Regions from separate parts of the Marmoricola sp. URHA0025 HA25 genome, predicted to be linked through region 1. Evidence: predicted binding sites of a transcription regulator. Region 1 holds the regulator's gene; the other holds the start of a gene.
What was found. The regulator LexA, encoded in region 1, represses DNA repair genes until DNA is damaged. The targets are predictions, from matches to a motif close to TCGAACANNTGTTCGA.
Positions count from the first base shown of each region.

Region 2: a site for LexA is predicted at 4,101-4,116, ahead of ACVW00_RS12965 (DUF222 domain-containing protein). Genes of this name have one in related genera too.

Region 1 covers NZ_JBSSCD010000001.1:1,026,752-1,036,105, reverse strand. The annotation lists gene ACVW00_RS05010 (vitamin B12-dependent ribonucleotide reductase) at 1-511, opposite strand, end outside; gene nrdR (transcriptional regulator NrdR) at 643-1,152, opposite strand; gene ACVW00_RS05000 (hypothetical protein) at 1,526-1,831, shown strand; gene ACVW00_RS04995 (hypothetical protein) at 1,848-2,243, shown strand; gene ACVW00_RS04990 (DUF2630 family protein) at 2,245-2,493, opposite strand; gene ACVW00_RS04985 (DUF3052 domain-containing protein) at 2,535-2,933, opposite strand; gene ACVW00_RS04980 (DUF6318 family protein) at 3,037-3,597, shown strand; gene ACVW00_RS04975 (hypothetical protein) at 4,002-4,403, shown strand; gene ACVW00_RS04970 (lysoplasmalogenase) at 4,492-5,181, shown strand; gene ACVW00_RS04965 (LysM peptidoglycan-binding domain-containing protein) at 5,418-5,783, opposite strand; gene ACVW00_RS04960 (GNAT family N-acetyltransferase) at 6,005-6,769, shown strand; gene lexA (transcriptional repressor LexA) at 6,975-7,718, shown strand; gene ACVW00_RS04950 (hypothetical protein) at 7,911-8,363, opposite strand; gene ACVW00_RS04945 (MFS transporter) at 8,507-9,354, shown strand, end outside.
Region 2 covers NZ_JBSSCD010000001.1:2,637,977-2,647,330, forward strand. The annotation lists gene ACVW00_RS12945 (N-acetyltransferase family protein) at 1-523, shown strand, start outside; gene ACVW00_RS12950 (M4 family metallopeptidase) at 524-2,152, opposite strand; gene dapB (4-hydroxy-tetrahydrodipicolinate reductase) at 2,344-3,096, opposite strand; gene ACVW00_RS12960 (VOC family protein) at 3,463-3,807, opposite strand; gene ACVW00_RS12965 (DUF222 domain-containing protein) at 4,245-5,519, shown strand; gene ACVW00_RS12970 (DUF2695 domain-containing protein) at 5,533-5,898, shown strand; gene ACVW00_RS12975 (M16 family metallopeptidase) at 5,918-7,216, opposite strand; gene ACVW00_RS12980 (polyribonucleotide nucleotidyltransferase) at 7,213-9,354, opposite strand, start outside.

The sequences.
Region 1 (9,354 bases):
AGTCCATCGAGTCGTCGACGGCGAGGATGAAGCACGCGGACACCTGCTGCGGGGATGCGGTGCCGACGTTGAACCAGACCGGGGAGTTGAACGAGAAGTACTGGTGGACCAGCAGCCAGGTGAGCTCGTGCTCGAAGACCTCGGCGTCGGCGACCGAGGCGAAGTAGCCGTTGTCCTCGCCGCCCTTGCGGTAGGTCTTCACGACCCGGTCGATGAGCTGCTTGAGGCTCCACTCGCGGGCGTCGGTGCCGAGCGCGCCGCGGAAGTACTTGGTGGTGACGATGGTCGAGGCGTTGACGGACCAGAAGTCGGGGAACTCCACACCGCGCTGCTCGAAGACGGCCTCGCCGGTCTTCCAGTTGGTCTGGACGACGTCGCGACGCTCCCAGTTGAGCTCGTCGTACGGGTGCACGCCGGGGGTGCTGAAGACCCGCTCGATCTTCATGCCCTTCTTGCGGCCCTGCACGCCCTTGGATGTGCCCTGTGCGTTGCCGCTCACCGTCTCGGTCACGTGCTGTCCCCTTTGTTCGCTGTCTGGTGGCTACTGCTGATGGTGCTCGTGAGGACCGACAGTTCGGCCCTCGCTGTTTGGTGGCCCGGCGCGCGCAGCTTCCCCACTACGTGCGCCGGGCTGACTGTGGGTTATCCGGAGCTGACTCCGGTGTTCGAGCCGGTCGAAACCACCTCGGGCTCGACGGCTGCAGCCGCTCGCTCCATCCGGAGCGCGGCGATCTCGGCCTCGAAGTCGTCGGCCGACTCGAAGCCGCGGTAGACGCTGGCGAAGCGCAGGTAGGCGACCTCGTCGAACTCGCGGAGCGGGGCGAGGATCGCCAGGCCCACCTCGTGGGCCGGCACCTCCGCCCAGCCGCCGGCGCGCAGGGTGTCCTCGACCGTCTGGCCCAGGCAGGCCAGGTCGTCCTCGGAGACCGGCCGGCCCTTGAGCGCCTTGCGGACCCCGGCGACGGCCTTCTCGCGCTGGAACGGCTCGCTCGCGCCGCTGCGCTTGAGCACGGTCAGCTGCATCTGCTCGACGGTGGTGAACCGCTTCTCGCAGTCGGGGCAGGTACGCCGGCGGCGGATCGAGGTGCCGTCCTCGGCGACCCGCGAGTCGAGGACCCGGGTGTCGGTGCTGCGGCAGAACGGACAGTGCATCGGCGGGCCTCCTCTCGCGGACGTCTTCCCTAGTACAACCTGTGGACCAGGCTGTGGATTCCGCCGGGAAAACCGGTGTTCTCTGTGTACAACCCGGCTTTTCTGGGGAACTAGATGTGGAAAACTACATCCGTGTGATTACTAGATGTAGTGGTTACCGTACGCCGCGCACGTGACCTGCGCAACAACTATGGGGAAAACGGGCGGCCCTCTTTTGGGCGCGCGCGAACGCGCAGGTCAGGGGCTGTTTAGCTGGCTGCTAGCGGCGTGTCGCGGGGTCGCTCCGGCGCCGAATTCGGCGTCCTGGGGCGCGTCGTCGGGCGCCCACCGATATCCACAACGCCGGTTGGCGGCGTCGGCCACAATCAGCCCCATGGGGAAGCACTCGGGAGCACCGGCGGAGCCGGTCCCGCTTCCCCGACGGAGGCTGCTCGGCCTGGCTCTCGGGATCACGCTGACGCTGGTCGCGTGGGGGTTCCTGGTGTGGGCGGCGATCGACTTCGGGGCCCGCGCGCGGGGCGGCGAGTCGGCGGCCTGGGGGTTCGTGGCGCTCGCGACGGTGGGCGCGACCGCCTGCCTGCTGGTCACGCTGATCCTCGTGTCCCGGCTGCTCGCGACGTGGCGTGGCGAGCCGGAGCCGCGGGCCGGCGTACCGGGTGGGAGACGGCGGGCCGGCTGAGTCCTACCGTGGGCTCATGTCACTCGATCGACTGCTCGGGACCTGGGACCTCACGATGCGCCACCATGCGATGGCCGAGCCGGTCAGTGGGCGCCAGCGCTACGAGCGGGTGCTCGAGGGAGCCTACGTGCGGCTCGACTGGAGCTATGACCATCCCGACTTCCCCGACGCGACGGCGGTGCTGTCGGAGGAGAAGATGTGGTACTTCGACGTGCGCGGCATCGATCGCCTCATGGACCTGACCTTCGACGACGAGGGCTGGACGGCGCTGCGGATCGTCCCGAAGTTCTCGCAGCGCTCCACCGCGCGGTTCGACGGCGACGACCTGATCGAGACGGTCGGTGAGTTCTCCGAGGACCTCGGTGACACCTGGCAGCGGGACTACACGATGAGCTCGCGCCGGGTGCGTTGAGCTACTGCAGGTAGCCCTCGACCTCGGTCGGCGGCCTGACCGCCGCCTGGTCGGGGTCGCCGCCGGAGGTGCGCAGGGCGTCGCGCTGGCGGAGCAGGTCCCAGCACTGGTCGAGCTGGACCTCGAGGTCACGCAGCCGGGCGACCTCCTCGTCGGCCGCGATCTCGCCGATCTCGCGCTGCTGGCGGAGGCGCTTCTCCTCGGAGACGAGGGCGGAGATCTTTTCGTGGATGCCGGGGTCGTTGGCCATGGCACGAGTATTCAACGTGCCTGGTTGCAGGGGCTAGTGGGTCAGGCGCGGTCCGCGAGCCGGCGTACGAACTTGAGGCCTGACCAGACCTCGTCGATCGCGCAGACCTTGACGTCGACGACGCCGGCGGCCAGGCCGATCTCGCGTACGGCGTTGTCGTCGAGGTCGGTCTGGATGCCCAGCGCCTTCGCCGCGGCCTTCTTCGGCCAGCAGACCCAGATCATCCCGGCCTGCTCGGTGTGGTCGATGAGGGTCTTCATCCGGGCTTCCAGGGACTTCGCGCTGGTCTGGAAGGTCAGCGTCACGGCGACCTGCTTCGGCAGCCGGGTGGTCGTCGGGGCGTCGAGCGCGAAGCCATCGGGCGGGTGGTCGAGGAAGACGACCTGGCCGTCCTTGACGCCGAGCTTCTTCTCCAGGGGCGTGCCTGAGTACCCGGCCATGACCGGACGTTATCCACCGGTTGTCGCTCAGGTGTAGCGCTTCGCGCGCTCCGGTAGGAAACTGACGCCGTCTTCCCTTGTCTCGGGTCGGAAGGGGACGTGCATGAGACGCGCGGTTCTGGGTGCCGTGGCGGTGCTGGTCGTGGTCGCTGTGCTGCTCGTGGTCACCGGCTGTGGAGCCGATCCGAAGGCGGATCCGTCGCCGGCGCCGTCGACGCCGGTGACGAGCCCGGTGAGCACGACGCCGTCGGCTCCGGTGTTGCCGGAGGAAGCGAAGGCGAACACGAAGGCCGGGGCGGTGGCGTTCGTGAAGTACTACGTCGAGTTGATCAATCACGCCCAGGCCACAGGTGATGTCGGGTCATTGCAAGCTGTCGAAGCCAAGGAATGCCGGTCGTGTGCGAACGCACGCGAAACCCTGAACACGATCTATGGCGCAGGCGGTCACATCGAAGGGGGCGCGCTCTCCGCGTCCATCACCAGTGCCGCCCGGCGTCCGGATCCGGGAGAGTGGACTGTATTTGCCGCGGTCTCCTTCGGGCCTCAGAAGGTCATCCGACCAGATGGATCAACGTCCCTTAAAGGCGGTCGGTCGGTCATGACACTGGTCGTGAGGTACCAGAACGCTGCGTGGCTCGTCGACCAATGGAGCCGCGGGTCATGATTGGCAGGAGAGCATTGGCCGCGAGCACCGCCATCGCGCTTGCGCCACTTCTTGGGATGGCGCCAGCCGCCGCCAAGTCGTGCAGCGGCGGGGCTGGGGCGACGGGGAATGTCTTCTTTGCATCGGGCGAATGCAGCACCGACGGCGACACGACGCCGGGTCACGTCCATGGGGTAGGGCAGTCCGAGTACTCCGCCTACCGGTGGCAGAGTGCGTGCGACATTGCCGCCGGGCCGGTCCACACGTGTAGCGACTGGTGCCCCTCCGGTCAGATTCCGTATCAGCTCCTCGGACTCAGGGACGGGATCTGGTACCCGCTCGATATGCGTTGCGCCAGCAACCCACCCGATTCAACAGCGACCGTCACTCCAGGCATCGTCGCGCGCGCGTTTCAACAGATCCCGTTGCCGAAACTCCGTGCGGTCACGCAACCCGCCGAGAAGACCCTGATCAACTTCGACACGATCTTCTACGTCGACGCCCAACCCCTCCACCGCACCCTGACGCTGCTCGGCCAGCAGGTCGACCTGCAGATCACGCCGAGCACCTTCCGTTGGGTGCACGGGGACGGCACGACGGCGGAGACGCACACGGCCGGGGCGCCGTACCCGGCCAAGGACGTGGTCCACCGCTACCAGCAGGCGCACGTCACGGTGAACCTGCACGTCGAGGTCGTCTGGACGGCGCGGTGGAGCCTGAACCGAGGCCCGTACCAGGACGTCGACGGCACCGTCACGACGGTCGGGCCGGACACCCCGCTGCGGATCGCCGAGGCGACACCGGCACTCTCGGGCTACGGCCACTGAGGACCGCTCCGGACGTCATACGGATCGAGGGCCCCGAGCCACCAAACGTATGACGTCCGGAGCCCGTAGGAGGCACTACATTCAGCGGGTGGCCCGACTCCGCACCTCGACCAAGCTCAAGCTCGCGTACGCCGGGTTGGCGGTCGCCGACACCTGGCTCGCCGGCTCGGCCAACCAGCTGGCGCACAAGGCGCGGGTGTTGACCAAGCCGCTGCTCATGCCCACCCTGATGGCTTCGTTGATCACCGACGAGAAGGCGGCGAACTCGCCGCTGCGGGCCAACACGCTCGTCGCGCAGGCCGCAGGGTGGGGCGGCGACCTGGCGTTGATGGCGCACGGCACCAAGCCGTTCGCCGTAGGGAGCGGGTCGTTCGCGGTCGGCCACGCCGCCTACATCAGCGGGTTCCTGCGCAACCGCAGTGGCTCCGCGCGGCCCGGGCCGAAGGGGGTCGCAGCACTGTGGGCGGTGACCACGCCCGGGATGGTGTTCGGCGCCTACCGGCAGGACAAGGTGCTTGCGCCCGCCATCGCCGGCTACTCCGCGATGCTCGCCGGGACGGTCGCCGCCGCGACGCAGCTCGACCCGGCGCTGCCGACGTCGGCGCGGCGGATGACGCTGCTCGGGGCCGGGCTGTTCATGTTGTCCGACTCGGTGCTCGGCACCCGGAAGTTCTTGTGGAAGGGCGCACCGGCACGGGTGGAGTCGGTGGTGATGGCGACGTACACGGCTGCGCAGTTCTTGCTGAGTGAGGGTGCGGCGCGAGCCGGAAGCGTCTGACCCAGCGTTTCTGCCCGCTCACCGCCCGCCGACGCAGCGTTTCTGCCCGCTCACCGCACGCCGACGCAGCGTTTCTGCCCGCTCACCGCACGCCGACGCAGCGTTTCTGCCCACTCGGCGTGCATCGGAAAAGAACGAGGGCGGGGCCTGGGCCCCGCCCTGTCCTTTCCCACACAGCCGACGACCCGGGTCGAGGGGATCATCGGACGCTCTGTCCTCGGCGGACCGAGGGCGACTCAGCTCTTCGGGATGGCGAGCTTCTGGCCGACCTGGAGGCTGGAGCCGGCCAGGGAGTTGAGCTGCTGGATCTGGTGGACCATCTCGCGGACCTTGCCGGGCTCGGCGACCTGGCCGGCGATGCCGTAGAGGGTGTCGCCCTCCTGGACCTCGACGACGCGGACCGGGTCGGGCGTGCCGGCGTCGTGGGTCGCCGTGGCCCAGCCGCCGAAGGCGACCATCACCACGAACGCGGCCGCCAGGAACGCCAGCACGAACACGACGCGACCGCGCTGCGTGAGCCGGACGGTGGTGCGCCGGGCAGCTCGCGGGCGCCGCGTCGGGCTCACGAAGTCGAAGGCGGGCGAGATGCTCAGCGTGCTCATGTCTCTCTCCTGGGGGAAGTCAGGTTGTCTCTGCTGTTTCTCAGTGCTGTTTCTACGGCCGAGCACCGACAGAACCGCTGCCGGGTCGCTCAGACGTTCGATCGAACACATGTACGACGATAGAACACGCGTTCGAGGAACGCAAGAACATATGTTCGAGCGCTCTCGGGCGGGTTTCGACAAGCGCAACCACCGGCCGATCGGGTGGGGTTGACTACCCCATGACCGATCCCCGCATCGCCCCGGTCGAGGACAACCTGCTCGCCTTCTTCACCGGCGCCGGCGACCACCCGATGTTCCGCCGCGATCCGGACACGGACGTCGACGCGATCCGCAGCGACGTGCCGTTCCCGATGTTCAACTGCGTCACCGGCGCGCACTTCGGGGCGGACGCCCGGCGGCGGACCGAGGAGGTGGCGGACTCGTTCATCGGAGCCGGGCTGCCGTGGCTGTGGTGGGTCACGCCGTCGCACACGTCGCCGGAGCTGGAAGCGGCGCTGACGGAGCGCGGGCTCGAGCACGAGGACGTCCCGGGCATGTACGCCGACCTGACCACCGCTCCCCCGGTCCCCGAGGTCGCCGGGTTGAGCATCGAGCAGACCACCGACGCACGCGCCTTCGTCGCGATGATGGTCACCGGCTTCGGCCTGCCCGAGTCGGTGCGCGAGCCGATGAGCGAGGTGATGAGCGTCTTCCAGGGAGCGGTCAACGTGATCGGCTCGCTCGACGGACGCCCGGTCGCGTGCGGCACGGCGTACCTCACCGGCACCACCGCGGGCCTCTACAACATCGCGACCCTGGAGGACGTCCGTGGCCGTGGCATCGGGTACGCCGTGACACAGCGGCTGCTGCAGCTGGCGCACGCCGCCGGGGCCGAGCACGCGGTCCTGCACTCCAGCGAGTCCGGCCGGCCGGTCTACGAGCGCGCCGGCTTCGTCGAGGTCTGCAACGTGCCGCAGTACGTCTGGATGCCCCCGGAAAACTGACCCGGCCCTGCCCTTACGGCCGGGCCCGTTCCGGGTCTAGGTTGAAGACAGGACCCCGTGATCGTTCGGCGCTGCGTGAGCGTACGCCGACCCACGCAGCGCCGATCCCGGGCTCGTCCGGAGCCCTTTCCGGGCCCGCGAACCGCCCGACACGCCGTTCGAACATGTGTTTGAACTCCGCCGTCGATGGGTCTACCGTCGGCCCATGGCCTCCGATCGCATCCGCCCCTCCGCAGCCAAGCGCTCCAACGTCAGCGAGCTGCCCGACGCGCCGCCCGACGCGACCGGGCTCACCCCGCGCCAGCAGCGCATCCTCAACGTGCTCCGCGAGTCGATCGAGCAGCGCGGCTACCCGCCCAGCATCCGCGAGATCGGCGACCTGGTCGGGCTGGCCAGCTCCTCCAGCGTGGCCCACCAGCTGCGGGTGCTCGAGGCGAAGGGCTTCATCAAGCGCGACCCCAACCGGCCGCGCGCGCTCGAGGTGTTCATCCCCGAGCTGATGGCGGCGCGGCGCGCGATCGCCAGCGCCGACGAGCACGGCTTCGACCCGACCGGCATCGGCGACGCCGTGCCGGAGGCCACCCAGGTGCCGCTGGTCGGCCGGATCGCGGCCGGTGGCCCGATCCTCGCGGAGGAGCGCGTCGAGGAGATCTTCCCGCTGCCCAAGACGCTGGTCGGCGAGGGCACGCTGTTCATGCTCGAGGTCGCCGGCGACTCGATGATCGACGCGGCGATCTGCAACGGCGACTACGTGGTCATCCGCCAGGAGCAGACTGCGGACAACGGCGAGATCGTCGCGGCGCTGATCGAGGGTGAGGCCACGGTCAAGACGCTGCAGCGCAAGGACGGCCACGTGTGGCTGCTCCCCCACAACGACGCCTACGAGCCGATCAACGGTGACAACGCCACCATCCTGGGTGTGGTCACCGCCGTGCTGCGCAAGGTCTGAGCCGCGGCCCTGCGAGGGACGAGCAGGGTCGCGACGCGAAGAGGTTGATCTCGACTGAGCTCGATCCGGTGGAGGGAGCCTGCGGGTGAGCGTGCGAACCCGCAAACGGCGGCTCGAAACCTGAGTTTCGACAGGCTCGACCACCGGCTTCACGAGTGCCCGGCGATGCGACATCGCCGGGCACTCGTGCGCTCAGGCCGCCGCAGCCTGCGCGGCCGGGCCGTCGCCGTCGTGGTCGCCACCGCCGGCCGGCGCCGACTCGGTGCCGGTGACCGCGAACGACTTGTCCACCTCGACGGTGACCGGCTTGCCGGCCACGAGGAGGTGCGCCTCGTAGACACCGTCGGAGTCGGTCTCGACCCGCTGGAAGGTGGCGTCGGGGTACTTCGCCTTCACGGCCGCCGTCACCTTGTCCTTGGTGTCCCCGGTGAGCAGCTTCTCGTCGCTCCTCATCGGTTTGGTCGGGTCAGTGTTGCCGTTCGGCGCGCCGGTGCCGGCCGGGGCGCCGCCGTACGACGACGTACCCGTCGCCGCCGACCCGGTGTCGTCCGCGGCATTGGCGGACATCCCGGTCATCAGGACGCCGCCGGCGACCAGGCCGGCGATGCCGGTCGACGCGAGCAGGGCGATTGACTTCTTCTGCATGTTCCCTCCTGGTGGGTTGTCGCCGGCAAGCGTCGCCACGGTTGCTGTCCGCACGATCAACCCGTGCTGGCAAGGTGCTGTGCGTCCGGAAGCGGGCCGAAAACCAGAGGCGGCCGAGCGACGCGCGGACGTAGGTTCGAGCCGTGACCTCGCAGACCGTGACGCCCGCCCGGCTCACGCGTCGAGGGATCCCGACCGACTCCACGCTGCGCGTCCTGGCGCTCGGCACGCTGGTCAACCGCGCGTCCGGCGGAGCGGTGTTCACCACCTTCGCGCTGTACTTCACCCGCCACGTCCACCTCGAGCCCGCTCAGGTCGGCATCGCCCTGTCGATCGCGGCTGTGGCAGGCGCCCTCGCGCAGGTGCCCGGCGGTCAGTGGGCCGACGCCCGCGGACCCCGCGAAGTGATGCGCGACCTCACCGTCCTCACCGGGATCGCCACCGCCGGGCTGGCGATCGCCCGCAGCTTCTGGGCCCTGGTCGTGGCGATCTCGCTCGTCGCGGCGGCGCAGATGGCGGCCAACGCCGTGCGCAACGGCTACATCGCGCGGATCGCGGTCGGCGGTCAGGGCGTCCCGTTCAAGGCCTACCTGCGCGCGGTCACCAACGTCGCGATGACCTTCGGTGCGCTCCTCGGCGGGATCGCGCTCTGGATCGACGAGCCGTGGGCCTACGTCGGGGTGTTCCTCCTCGACGCCGCCACCTCGCTGCTCACCGGCCTGCTGTTCAACCGGCTCCCGCACCTGTCCGGAGCGCCGGCCCGCGCGGACGGCGAGCCGCGGCTCGGCGTCGTACGCGACCTCCCGTACGTCGCCGCGACCCTCCTCACCGCCGTGCTGTTCATGCACTTCGTGGTGCTCGAGATCGGCATCCCGCTGTGGATCAGCGAGCACACGACGGCGCCGACCTCGATGGTCGCGATCATGCTCGGCCTCAACACGATTGCGGTCGCGCTCTTCCAGGTCCGGCTGAGCCGCGGCGCCGAGGACGT
Region 2 (9,354 bases), 1.6 Mb from region 1:
CTGCCGGGTCGCCTGGGCCGACGACGCACCTGCGATCGCCGCCGTGCAGGTGCGCGCCTGGCGGACGTCGTACGCCGCGCTGCTCCCGGCCGACCTGCTCGAGTCGATGGCGGTCGAGGAGGTCGCTGCCGGATGGCGCGAGTCCCTGAACCGGCCACCGGATGCCCGCTTCCGCGTGCTGGTCGCGCTCGAGCGCAACCTGGTGACCGGGTTCGCGGTGACCGGGCCCGCGGCCGACCCCGACTGCGACCCGGTCGCGGACGGGGAGGTCACCGACCTCACCGTGGACCCGCACAAGCGGCGCGCCGGCCACGGGTCCCGGCTCATGCAGGCGACGGTGGACACCCTCAAGGCCGACCGGTTCACCCGGGCGGTGACCTGGCTGCCGTCCGAGGACGACGAGACCCGAGGGTTCCTGACCGCCGCCGGCTGGGCCCCGGACGGTGCGCACCGCACCCTGGACCTGACCGGCGACGGCTCCGTCCAGGTCAAGCAGGTGCGGCTGCACACCGCCCTGGCCTGATCAGGCCACGCTCACCGCGCTCCACGCCGCGGCGACCGCGTTGTACTGCGTGCTGCCCGCGCCGTAGAGGTCACGGGCCGCGTTGAGCGTGGCGGTGCGGGCACCGGAGTAGTTCGTGCTCGACGTCATGTAGACGGTGAGCGCGCGGTACCAGATCGCGGCGGCTGCGTCATGGCCGATCCCCGTCACGGTCGAGCCGTTGCAGGTCGGGCTGTTGTACGAGACGCCGTTGATGCTCTTGGCGCCGGAGCCCTCGGACAGGAGGTAGAAGAAGTGGTTGCCCACCCCCGAGGAGTAGTGCACGTCGAGGTTCCCGGTGCTGCTCGTCCAGCAGTTCGCCGAGCTGCCGTCCGCGGCCGGGTTGTCCATCCTGCGGAAGCCGAGGTGCTTCTTGAGGTCGAACTGCTCCCCGATCAGGTAGTCACCCGGGTCGTGGGAGTTGTTGGCGTAGAACTCCACCATCGTGCCGAAGATGTCTGAGGTCGCCTCGTTGAGGCCGCCGGACTCACCGCTGTAGGTCAGCCCAGCGGTGTGCTCGGTGACGCCGTGCGACATCTCGTGGCCGGCCACGTCGAGCGAGGTCAGCGGCCCGTAGCTGGTGCCGTCACCGTCGCCGTAGGTCATCTTGGTGCCGTCCCAGAAGGCGTTGACGTAGTTCGAGCCGTAGTGGACCCGGTTGTACGAGCCGGTGCCGTTGCCGAAGATGCCGTTGCGGCCGAAGGTGTTCTTGTAGAAGTCCCACGTCATGTTCGTGCCGTACTGCGCGTCCACGGCAGCAGACTCCCGCGAGGTGGTCGCGCCGTTGCCGAAGCTGTTGTCCGGGCTGGTGAACAGCGTCCCGGTCTGGCAGCCCCAGCCGAGCAGCTGGCACAGCGTCCCGTCCGAGGCGTTGCCCATGTCGGTGGTGTAGGTGTTGCCGCGGGTCGGGTCCTTGAGCTGGTACGTCGACCCGGACAGCGTCAGCTGCAGCGGCACGAGGCCTCCGTAGAGCGACTGCCCGGAGCCGTCGGCGGTCTCGATCTGCTGCTCGGTGCGGAGGACCGCGCCGGTGCGGGCGTCGACGTACGACGCCAGCCGGCTCGGCGTACCGTCCGCCTGGACTCCGCCGCTGATGACACGCCAGGTCAGCCGAGGCGTGGCGCCGGTGGCGTCGACGACGAGCGTCGCGGTCTCGGCGTGGTCACCCCTGATCGTCCGGGTGACGGCGCTCAGGGCGACGGCCGCTGCCTTGGCCGCTGCGGCGCTGACCGACGGCGACGTGCTCAGGCTCAGCGGGTTGTCGAGGGTCTCGCTCGCCCCCTTCCACGCCTCTGCCTTCGTCTGGTGGACGACCAGGTCACCGCCGACCACCTCGAGGCCGTGGTAGGTGCGGTGCAGCCGGACGTGGGAGGCGCCGTTGGCGTCCAGGACGGTGCCGACCGCCGTGAACGCCTGGTCGGCGCCGAAGGCGGTGGCTGCGAGGTGGGACTTCGCCGACGCGATCGCCGCGGCGACGACGGAGTTCCTGTCGCCGGGGACTGCGCTGCTCGCCGATGCCGAGGGGGTGAGGGCGGTGACTCCGGCAAGAGCGGCGGCAGCGGCCGCCGCGGCGAGGCCGGTCTTGAACGGGATGGGTGCACGGGTGCGCATGCGGGTTCCTTCCGAGATGGAGGACTGGGAGGGGATCCTCTGAGGTCACCTTGTCCCTTGAGCGCGCTGTTGGGAAGACCCGATCGCTGCGCCGCACGAAAGTGCAGCACGCTCACGACCCGGTGGTCGACTCAGGTCCCAGTGATCGTGCTCAGCGCCCGGTGATCGAGCTCAGCGCCCGGTGATCGAGCTCAGTCGAGATCCAGGAAGGACTCCAGCCCGACGGTCAGGCCCGGAGCCCCACCGATCCGGCGCAGGCCCAGGAGCACGCCGGGCGTGAAGGAGGTCCGGTCCATCGAGTCGTGGCGGATGGTGAGCGTCTCCCCCAGTCCTCCCAGGACGACCTCCTGGTGGGCGACCAGGCCCCGCACGCGCAAGCCATGGACGTGGATGCCCTCCACCTCTGCCCCGCGCGCACCGTCGAGGCCGCTGCTGGTCGCGTCCGGGGGGTCGCCCATCCCGGCGTCGCGGCGCGCAGCCGCCACGAGCTGCGCCGTGCGACGAGCCGTGCCGGACGGCGCATCTGCCTTGTCCGGGTGGTGCAGCTCGATGATCTCGACGGACTCGAAGAAGCGCGCAGCCTCTGTCGCGAAGCGCATCATCAGGATCGCGCCGATGGAGAAGTTCGGGGCGATCAGCACGCCGTTCTCGGGCTGACCGTGGAGCCAGCCGCGCACCTGCTCGAGACGGGCCTCGTCGAACCCGGTGGTGCCGACCACCGCATCGATGCCGTGCTCGATGCAGAACTGCAGGTTGCCCATCACCGCGTCCGGATGGGTGAAGTCGACGACCGCGTCGGCCGCCGTCGCGACCAGCGTCTCGAGGTCGTCGCCCTCGTCGATCTCGGCGACCAGCTCGAACTCGTCCGAGGCGGCGACCGCCTCGCAGACGACGCGACCGACCTTGCCACGGGCGCCGAGCACACCGACCTTGAGAGCGTTCACGCGGGTCAGCGTAGTGCGTGGGTCGGGACCACTATGCGCAGCCGATCGGCCCGAAGACTGCGCCGAGCAGTCCTCATGAATGCGTGGAAGGCCAGCCGCACCACCGGCGCGCCTCGTCTCCGAGCGTTAGACGTGTGAAGGGCGCCGACGCAGGCGGGCGGCCTCGGGCTCGGTGAGGGTTTGGAGGACGGTGCGCCCATCGTCCGCATCCGGGCACAGGCGGATCGCGGCAAATGAGAGTGCGTTGCGGGCCAAGCGCCGGCTTCGGCTTCGGCTTCGGCGGGCATTCTCGTAGGGAGGCGCGGTTAGGTGATGAGATCAAGCGACCGCACCGCCGCGTGTGAGGGCTGGGGTCTCCCCTGGGCGTCAGAGCTGGACGATGCCGTGAGTGTTCCCGTCCGGGTCCTTGAACCATGCCACCCGTTCGTCGCCCAACTCGGCGATCCCCTTCTCGTTCGTCTTGAGCCGGTCTGTGTCGTAGTGCTCGAAGGTGACGCCGTTGGCGGTCAGCTCGTCCACTGTCCTCTCCACGTCAGCGACCTCCCAGGCTGCGACCGTGCTGCCTGACTTACCGGCGCTGGCGGGCGAGGGATAGTGGATCTCACGTCCCTCTCCGCATTGGTAGGTGATCCCGCCGTCGAAGATCGGCCGGCCGTCTGAGAGCCCGAGCTTGGTCTCGTAGAACTCTCTTGCCTGGGTCATGTCAGACACCGGCACTGCTGGTTCGACCCTTGCGTCCCGCAAGCTCATGTCCGCTCCGTCTCCTCGCGACTAGAGACCGATGGAATCCCAGAGCCCTCACCTCAGTCAAGGTCGTCGGCTCGTCCGCACATCAGCACGAGAGTGCGCGTGCACGCGACGATGTGACGCACCTCGTAAGCCAGGGAAATGCGGCACCGCACTAGCACTGGCTGGGGTTCGTTGCTGCGCGCTCGCGGGGGTCCGGTGACGCAAGGATCCAGGCGAACGCACGAACACATATGGCACACCGGTTGCCTTCACAACCGAACTGGTGTACGATTGCCGTACGTCGAGGTGATACAGACGGCTCAGGCCTCGGCGGGCGAGTCCCTCGCCGCCTCCGCACAGGCACGCTGCCCGTCACAGGTGCGACCGATCCAGGTCAACGTGTGCGAGGAGGTGCCGCGATGTCGGCCGACCCGATGGTTCCGGGCGCGTTCGTGCACCCGTTCTTGCGGGGTGTGGACCAGATCGCCCTCGCGGTCGACGCCACCGCCGCGTCGCACCCGGACCTGATGAGGACCGAGGAGAAGGCACACGCGCTGCGGGAGCTGGCGCGCCTCGAGTCGGAGGTCGCCGGCCTGAGACTTCGCGTGCTGGGCTGCGCCGACGACGTCGCGGCCGCGCACGGTGCCCGTGATGCCGCGTCGTGGCTGGCCCACGAAACGCACCTCGATCGCGGGCCGGTACGCCGGGACGGCCAGCTCGCGACGGCCCTTGCCGACCGCTGGGGACGCCTCGAGGCCGGCCTCGTCGGCGGCGCGCTCAACCTGCCGCAGGCTCGGGCCTGCGTCGAGGTCCTCACCGACCTGCCCGACGACCTCGACCCGACGCTGGTCGACGCCGTCGAGGCACAGCTCGTGACATTGGCCGCGGACTGGCCGCCGAAGGATCTGCGGATCCTGGGCCGCAAGCTCCTCGAGGCGATCGACCCCGAGACCGCCGACGCGCACGAGGCACGCAAGCTCCACGACGAGGAGCGTCGGGCCCACGAGTCCACGAGCCTCACCTTCGCCCGTCTGGGCGACGGCCTCACGCGCGTGACCGCGACGATGCCGGACGCGGCCGCCAATCGGCTGGCCACCTATCTCGACGCGTTCACGAGTCCTCGTCACCAGACCGCAGCCGGCAGCGAACCCCCCGCATCCTCCTCGGAGTCCCGCGGGCCCGCGCGGGTGCAGCGCGGCCAGGCGTTCGTGACGCTGCTCGAGCTCCTCGACCCGGCGCGCCTGCCGGCCCATGGTGGTGACGCCACCACCATGATCGTCACCATCGGCCTCGACGACCTCCGGGCCGGGCTTGCCGCCGGGACGATCGTCGGCCACGACGTCGATCGGCTCAGCGCGTCCGAAGCCCGCCGGCTCGCCTGCGGCGCCGCCCTGGTCCCGGCCGTGCTGGGCTCCGAGAGCGAGGTGCTCGACCTCGGCCGGACCAGCCGGCTGTTCAGCCGGGGGCAGCGCAAGGCGCTGCGGATCCGCGACCGACGCTGTCGAGCCGAAGGATGCGACGTCCCGGCAGCCTGGACCGAGGCGCACCACAAGGATCCGTGGGCCGGTGGGGGCGCGACCGACCTCGCGAACGGCATCTGCCTGTGCAGCTTTCATCACCATCGCGCCCACGACGGCGCCTACGTCACCGACCACCTGCCCGACGGAGACGTGCGGTACCGACGCCGTACGTAGTAGAGGAGGAACCATGCCCGATCTCGGGATCGACCAGGAGGCCGAGGCGATCGTCCGTGCCCTCGCCGACCGCGCCACTGCCCCGCGGCCCCGCGAGTGCCTGGCATGCTTCGTGGCGCGGATGCTGGAGGAGTTCGGCTGCGACTGCACGCTGCGATTCGCTCGCCACTACCGAGACGTTCGTGCGCCTCGGGCATCCGGGCTCGAACGCAGGCTGGGCTCGATGGGCGGATTCTGCGACTGCGAGATCTTCCTCAACGGCCTGCAGCGCGCCGACCTGTCGCGGGAAGAGGACCCGGCGCCACCGCCGCCGCCATGCCGAGGAGCCCAGCGCGGATCCACCCAGGCGTGCGGACTGTGGATGCGCCACGGCTGGTGAGCATCGGCAAGGTTGCGGCCTAGCGGCTGGCCGGTCCCACGACTGCCAGCGTCTCGGGGCGGCTGAACAGGTCGGCGGCGAGGCTGTTGACGTCGTCCAGCGTGACTGCGTCGAGCCGGACCAGCACCTCGTCCAGGGAGAGAAGCCGGTCCTGGAACAGTTCGACCTCGCCCAGTCGGGTCATCCGCGAGCCGGTGTCCTCCAGGCTCAGCACCAGACCACCACGCATCTGCCCGCGGCCGCGATCCAGCTCGTCCTGGGTCAGGCCCGAGTCGACGATGCGTCCGAGCTCCGCCCGCACCACCTCGAGCACCTCGTCGGACTTGCCGGGCAGCGAGCCGACCGAGACGCCGACCATGCCCGCGTCGGAGTAGCTGGTCGCGAAGGAGTAGACCGAGTACGCCAGGCCGCGGCGCTCCCGCACCTCCTGGAAGAGCCGCGACGAGGATCCGCCGCCGAACGCCGCGTTCAGCACGCCGAGCGCGTAGCGCCGGTCGTCGGAGCGGGTCATCCCTCGCATGCCGAGCACCTGGTTGACCTGCTCGAACGCACGGCTGGTGCGCACGTCGCCGGACTTCGTCGCGCGGGGGCGCGCGGCGAGCCGTGGCGGCAGCGCCCGCGCGGCGTCGTCGTCGAGGAAGCCACGACGGGAGAACGCCTTCTGCACCAGGCGTACGACGTCACGGTGGACGACGTTGCCAGCGACCGCCACGGTCATCGCCGGGGCGACGTACCGGGAGCGGTAGTAGCGGTTGACCTGCGCGCGAGTGAGCGCCTGGATCGACCCGGCGCTGCCGGCGATCGGCCGGGCCAGCGGGGTGCCGTCCCAGGCCTTCGCGGCGAAGAGGTTGTGGACCACATCGTCGGGATCGTCGTCGTGCATCGCGATCTCGTCGAGAATCACCTCGCGCTCCGCCTCGACGTCGGCCGAGTCGATCCGCGAAGCGGTCATCATCTCGCCGAGCACGTCGACGGCCATCGGGAGGTCCTCGTCGAGCACGCGGGCGTGGTAGCAGGTGTACTCGCGCGCCGTGTAGGCGTTGAACTCCCCGCCGACCGCGTCGAGCGCGGACGAGATGTCCATCGCCGAGCGGCTGTCGGTGCCCTTGAACAGCAGGTGCTCGAGGAAGTGCGACGCACCGTTCAGCGCCGGCGACTCGTCACGCGACCCGACACCGACGAAGACCCCGATGGCCGCGGAGCGGACACCGGGGACGTGCTCGGACACGACCCGCAGTCCTCCCCGAAGGACGGTCCGTCGGACGCCTTCGATGAGGGTGCGGGTCGTGCCGGGCTTCTGCTCAGCGGCGAGGGTCACTCAGCCGACTCTGGGGCCGACTCGTGAGCCGACTCGTCGGACTCCGGAGCCGCGTCGCCCGCGCCCTCGTCGTCCACGACCGGCACCAGCGACAGCTTGCCGCGGTCGTCGATCTCGCCGATCGCGACCTGGATCTTCTGGCCCACGGAGACGACGTCCTCGACGTTGTCGACCCGCTTGCCGCCGGCGAGGGCACGCAGCTTGCTGATGTGCAGCAGGCCGTCCTTGCCGGGCATCAGCGAGACGAACGCACCGAAGTTCGTCGTCTTGACCACCGTGCCGAGGTAGCGCTCGCCGACCTCGGGCATCGTCGGGTTGGCGATCTGGTTGACCGCCTGCCGAGCGGCTTCGGCGGCCTCTCCGTTGGTCGCACCGATGTAGATCGTGCCGTCGTCCTCGATGGAGAGCTTGGCGCCGGTGTCGTCCTGGATCTGGTTGATCACCTTGCCCTTGGGGCCGATGACCTCGCCGATCTTGTCGATCGGGATCTTCACCGTGATGATCCGCGGCGCATACAGCGACATCTCCTCGGGAGTGTCGATCGCCTCGGCCATCACGTCGAGGATCGCCAGTCGGGCGTCGCGGGCCTGGGTCAGGGCACCGGCCAGCACGTCGGCGGGGATGCCGTCGAGCTTGGTGTCCAGCTGCAGCGCCGTGACGAACTCCCGGGTGCCGGCGACCTTGAAGTCCATGTCGCCGAACGCGTCCTCGGCACCGAGGATGTCGGTGAGCGCGACGTAGCGCATCTCGCCGTCGACCTCGTCGGTGATCAGACCCATCGCGATGCCCGCGACAGGCGCACGAAGCGGCACACCGGCCTGGAGCAGCGACAGGGTCGACGCGCAGACCGAGCCCATCGAGGTGGAGCCGTTGGAGCCCATCGCCTCGGAGAGCTGGCGGATGGCGTACGGGAACTCCTCGCGCGTGGGCAGCACCGGCAGCAGCGCGCGGCGCGCGAGCGCACCGTGGCCGACCTCGCGACGCTTCGGCGAGCCGACGCGTCCGGTCTCACCGGTGGAGAACGGCGGGAAGACGTACTTGTGCATGTAGCGGCGCGACGTCTCCGGGGAGAGGGTGTCGAGCTTCTGCTCCATGGTCAGCATGTCGAGGGTGGTGACGCCCAGGATCTGGGTCTCGCCACGCTCGAACAGCGCCGAGCCGTGCACCCGCGGCAGCACCGCGACCTCGGCGGACAGCGTCCGGATGTCGGTGAGCCCACGGCCGTCGATACGGACCTTGTCGCGGAGCACCCGCTGGCGGACCAGCGACTTGTTCAGCGAGCGGAACGCGGCGCCGATCTCCTTCTCACGACCCTCGAACTGGCCGGCGAGCTTCTCGAGCAGGCCCGCCTTGATGGCGTCGAGCTTGTCCTCGCGCTCGTGCTTGCCGGCGATGGTCAGCGCGGCAGCCGTCTCGTCCTTCACGGCAGCCTCGACGGCGGCGTACGCGTCGTCCTCGTAGTCGAGGAAGATCGGGAACTCCTCGACCGGCTTCGCGGCCTGCTTGGCCAGCTCGGCCTGCGCCTCGCACAGCTGCTTGATGAACGGCTTGGCCGCCTCGAGACCGCCGGCGACGACCTCCTCCGTCGGCGCCTGCTTGCCCTGGTTCTGCACCAGGTCCCAGGTCGTCTCGGTCGCCTCGGCCTCGACCATCATGATCGCGACGTCACCGGTGTCGGTGACCCGGCCCGCGACGACCATGTCGAACACGGCCTCCTCGAGCTGGCTGTGGGTCGGGAACGCGACCCACTGGCCGTCGATCAGGGCGACGCGGGTGCCACCGACCGGGCCGCTGAACGGCAGGCCGGAGAGCTGGGTGGACGCGGACGCCGCGTTGATCGCGAGCACGTCGTACGGGGCGTCGGGGTTGAGCGCGAGGACGGTGATGACGACCTGGACCTCGTTGCGCAGGCCCTTCTTGAAGGTCGGGCGCAGCGGCCGGTCGATGAGCCGGCAGGTGAGGATCGCGTCCTCGCCGGGGCGGCCTTCGCTGCGGAAGAACGAGCCGGGAATGCGACCCGCGGCGTACATCCGCTCCTCGACGTCGATCGTCAGGGGGAAGAAGTCGAACTGTTCCTTGGGCTGCTTGCCGGCGGTGGTCGCCGAGAGCAGCATGGTGTCGTCGTCGAGGTAGGCGGT